DNA from 2 places in the Streptomyces sp. NBC_00236 genome. Region 1 is predicted to be linked to the other one. Evidence: predicted binding sites of a transcription regulator. Region 1 holds the regulator's gene; the other holds the start of a gene.

What was found. The regulator HrcA, encoded in region 1, represses chaperone genes, less so after heat shock. The targets are predictions, from matches to a motif close to TTNGCACTCNGNNNNNCNGAGTGCNAA.
Region 2: a site for HrcA is predicted at 882-908, ahead of groES (co-chaperone GroES). Genes of this name have one in related genera too.

What each region holds. Positions count from the first base shown of each region.
Region 1 is NZ_CP108100.1:2,494,534-2,496,930, reverse strand. Features, by position in the region: gene OG446_RS11185 (MBL fold metallo-hydrolase) at 1-180, opposite strand, end outside; gene hrcA (heat-inducible transcriptional repressor HrcA) at 366-1,382, shown strand; gene dnaJ (molecular chaperone DnaJ) at 1,383-2,397, shown strand, end outside.
Region 2 is NZ_CP108100.1:5,138,266-5,140,662, forward strand. Features, by position in the region: gene OG446_RS23285 (polysaccharide deacetylase family protein) at 1-81, shown strand, start outside; gene OG446_RS23295 (DUF6234 family protein) at 221-754, opposite strand; gene groES (co-chaperone GroES) at 1,059-1,367, shown strand; gene groL (chaperonin GroEL) at 1,470-2,397, shown strand, end outside.

The sequences.
Region 1 (2,397 bases):
CAGGGCCTGCGCCTGACCACGCAGTTCGGCGGCTTCGCGGAGTGACGGCCCGGTGTCGCAGAGCAGCACGCCGTCGGTCCCCGCCACCAGGGCGACCGTTGCATCCCACACCGGAAGGCGTCGCCGGCCCACTCCGTGTCCGAGTCGCTCCCAGCCGAACTCTTCCCAAGAGGCGTCCATGCAGCGACGCTATCGGCAACGACCTGCGCAGTCTCGCGGTAGCGTGGCCGGTCGCCCTTGCTAGGGGGCTACCCCGGCGCCGTACACTGGCCGGGGGATTGCTGGCACTCGTACGCCCAGAGTGCCAGGGACAGACCCGGGAACGGCCCGAGAACCACCGAGGTACACAGCTGGAGGTGTGCGCGATGCTCAGCGAACGCAGACTCGAAGTGCTGCGCGCCATCGTCCAGGACTATGTCGGCACCGAGGAGCCCGTCGGCTCCAAGGCGCTCACGGAGCGGCACAAGCTGGGGGTCTCCCCGGCCACCGTCCGCAACGACATGGCGGTGCTGGAGGACGAGGGCTTCATCGCCCAGCCGCACACCAGCGCGGGACGTATCCCGACGGACAAGGGGTACCGGCTCTTCGTCGACAAGCTCGCGGGCGTCAAGCCCCTGTCGTCGCCGGAGCGCCGTGCCATTCAGAATTTCCTCGACGGCGCGGTCGACCTCGACGATGTCGTGGGACGTACCGTACGGCTGCTCGCGCAGCTGACCCGGCAGGTCGCCGTCGTGCAGTACCCCTCGCTGACCCGCTCGACGGTGCGGCACGTGGAACTGCTGTCCCTGGCCCCCGCCCGGCTGATGCTCGTGCTGATCACGGACACCGGCCGGGTCGAACAGCGGCTGGTCGACTGCCCCGCGCCGTTCGGTGAGACCTCTCTCGCCGATCTGCGGGCGCGGCTCAACAGCCGGGTCGTGGGACGCCGTTTCGCGGACGTTCCGCAGCTGGTGCAGGACCTGCCGGAATCCTTCGAGAGCGAGGACCGGGGAACCGTGTCCACCGTGCTCTCGATCCTCCTCGAATGCCTCGTCGAGGAGACGGAGGAGCGGCTGATGATCGGCGGCACCTCCAACCTCACCCGTTTCGGGCACGACTTCCCTGTGATGATCCGGCCGGTGCTGGAGGCATTGGAGGAGCAGGTCGTGCTGCTGAAGCTGCTCGGTGAGGCCAAGGACTCGGGCATGACCGTACGTATCGGGCACGAGAACGCCCACGAGGGGCTCAACTCCACGTCCGTCGTCGCGGTCGGCTACGGTTCGGGCGACGAGGCAGTCGCCAAACTCGGCGTGGTCGGACCGACCCGCATGGACTACCCCGGAACGATGGGAGCGGTACGCGCAGTGGCACGTTACGTCGGACAGATCCTGGCGGAGTCGTAAGTGGCCACGGACTACTACGCCGTACTCGGCGTGCGCCGCGACGCTTCGCAGGACGAGATCAAGAAGGCCTTCCGGAGGCTCGCCCGCGAGCTGCACCCGGACGTGAACCCCGATCCGAAGACCCAGGAGCGGTTCAAGGAGATCAACGCCGCGTACGAGGTGTTGTCGGACGCTCAGAAGAAGCAGGTCTACGACCTCGGCGGCGACCCGCTGTCCGCCTCCGGAGGCGGTGGCGCGGGCGGATTCGGACAGGGCGGCTTCGGCAACTTCTCCGACATCATGGACGCGTTCTTCGGCACGCAGTCGCAGCGCGGACCCCGTTCGCGCACCCGTCGCGGCCAGGACGCCATGATCCGGCTGGAGATCGACCTCTCCGAGTCGGCCTTCGGCACGACCAAGGACATCCAGGTCGACACGGCCGTCGTCTGTACGACCTGTAGTGGCGAGGGTGCCGCGCCCGGCACCTCCGCCCAGACCTGTGACATGTGCCGTGGCCGTGGCGAGGTCTCCCAGGTCACCCGGTCGTTCCTCGGCCAGGTCATGACCTCGCGGCCCTGCCCCCAGTGCCAGGGCTTCGGTACGGTCGTGCCGACGCCGTGCCCGGAGTGCGCCGGTGACGGCCGCATCCGCTCACGGCGCACGCTCACCGTGAAGATCCCCGCCGGTGTCGACAACGGCACCCGCATCCAGCTCGCGGGCGAGGGAGAGGTCGGCCCCGGCGGCGGCCCGGCCGGCGATCTCTACGTCGAGATCCACGAGCTGCCGCACGCCGTGTTCCAGCGGCGCGGCGACGATCTGCACTGCACGGTCACCATCCCCATGACGGCGGCGGCCCTCGGCACCAAGGTGCCGCTGGAGACGCTCGACGGCCTGGAGGAGGTCGACATCCGGCCGGGCACCCAGTCCGGCCAGTCCGTCCCGCTGCACGGGCGCGGCATCACGCACCTGCGCGGCGGCGGTCGCGGCGACCTCATCGTGCACGTCGAGGTGATGACGCCGACCAAGATGGACCCGG
Region 2 (2,397 bases), 2.6 Mb from region 1:
ATGCCCGACATGATCCGGAACGTCATGAAGGTCATCACGGACAAGGGTTACGCCGTGGCCCGCCTGGAGGACTACGTATGAGAAGGGCGCACCGGCTGCTGGCCGGACTGCTGACCGCCGGTGCGCTCCTGACCGCCACCGTGGGCTGCGCGCAGTCGGTGGACCCGATCGAGCGGCTGGGCCGGAAGGCCGCGCAGCATGTGAACCCGTCGCCGGACGATCAGGCGCGGCCCGCCGCGGTGCGCGGTGACCACGGGGCGCCGGGGGCGATGGTCGTCGTCGCCTGCGGCCGCCCCGCGGCGGCCGGGGGCCCCGGGGTGCGCCCGCCGGTCCGCTGGTGGCCGGACCGGTCCGGCGAAGAGGCCGGGGCCGCGGGGTGCGCGAGCCGGTAGTCGCTGTGCCACGCCATGAGCGTCAGGACGCACAGCACGCCCGCGGCGAGCAGTTGGACGACGCCCGCCAGGGGCAGGCCGTGGCGCAGCAGCACCACGCCGATCAGGCAGGCCGCCGCGGTGAACGAGGCGAGCGTGAGCGTGGCGGACCAGTCCATCGGGGGCGGTCCGCTCTCGACGGGCCCGGGCCCCTTGGGGGACAGCCGGGCCCACTCCGGCTCCGGACGCGTGTGCGTGTACATGACGGCCGCGCAGATCACCGCCTCCAGGGCGACGACCAGCAGGCCGACCACCACGTCCAGGCAGCCGGTCACGAATGGGCCGGGGCGCCGGTTCCCCGCTCCGGCGGGTCGCGTGAGCATGACGTCACCGTCGTACGGAACGGTGTGGACGGTCTCCGCGTTGTCCCTACGGTGACCGGAACGTTGTACGAGCGCAGTCGCCCACTCGTACGCGGAGGAGGTCCCCGGACGCCACGAGGGGCGTGAATTGGCACTCCGCTTGACCGAGTGCTAATCGCGGTCATAGTCTCAGTGCTGGCACTCCCCACTGGAGAGTGCCAGCAGTTCTGTGCGACCGGCAGGTCCGGCACCCGCGACGACGGGCCCACCTGGTCGCCACCCCAAAGACTGATAACCCCGTGAGATCTCCGAAGGGGGAGACCGGATCGTGTCGACCAGCACCAAGGTTGCGATCAAGCCGCTCGAGGACCGCATTGTGGTCCAGCCGCTCGACGCCGAGCAGACCACGGCCTCCGGCCTGGTCATTCCGGACACTGCCAAGGAGAAGCCCCAGGAGGGCGTCGTCCTGGCCGTGGGCCCGGGCCGCTTCGAGAACGGCGAGCGCCTTCCGCTCGACGTCAAGACCGGCGATGTCGTGCTGTACAGCAAGTACGGCGGCACCGAGGTGAAGTACAACGGCGAGGAGTACCTCGTCCTCTCGGCTCGCGACGTGCTCGCGATCATCGAGAAGTAATTCACCCACGTTTGCTTCTGTTCTGCGCCCCTGGCCCCCTGCGAGATAACTAGCCGGGCGGCAGGGGCGCAGTTCTTGTTTTTGAGAGGACAGTTCAGCTCCATGGCGAAGATCCTGAAGTTCGACGAGGACGCCCGTCGCGCCCTCGAGCGCGGCGTCAACAAGCTTGCCGACACGGTGAAGGTGACGATCGGCCCCAAGGGCCGCAACGTCGTCATCGACAAGAAGTTCGGTGCGCCCACCATCACCAACGACGGTGTCACCATCGCGCGCGAGGTCGAGCTGGACGACCCGTACGAGAACCTCGGTGCCCAGCTGGTGAAGGAGGTCGCGACCAAGACCAACGACGTAGCCGGTGACGGTACGACCACCGCCACCGTCCTGGCCCAGGCGCTCGTCCGCGAGGGCCTGCGCAACGTGGCCGCGGGCGCGTCCCCGGCCGCCCTGAAGAAGGGCATCGACGCCGCGGTCAAGGCCGTGTCCGAGGAGCTCCTCGCGACCGCCCGCCCGATCGAGGACAAGTCCGACATCGCCGCCGTGGCCGCGCTCTCCGCGCAGGACACCCAGGTCGGCGAGCTCATCGCGGACGCGATGGACAAGGTCGGCAAGGACGGTGTCATCACCGTCGAGGAGTCCAACACCTTCGGTCTGGACCTCGACTTCACCGAGGGCATGGCCTTCGACAAGGGCTACCTGTCCCCGTACATGGTGACCGACCAGGAGCGTATGGAGGCCGTCCTCGACGACCCGTACATCCTGATCCACCAGGGCAAGATCGGCTCGATCCAGGAGCTGCTGCCGCTCCTGGAGAAGGTCATCCAGGCCGGTGCCTCCAAGCCGCTGCTGATCATCGCCGAGGACGTCGAGGGCGAGGCCCTGTCGACCCTGGTCGTCAACAAGATCCGTGGCACCTTCAACGCCGTCGCGGTGAAGGCCCCGGGCTTCGGTGACCGCCGCAAGGCCATGCTCGGCGACATCGCCACCCTCACCGGTGCGACCGTCATCGCCGAGGAGGTCGGCCTCAAGCTCG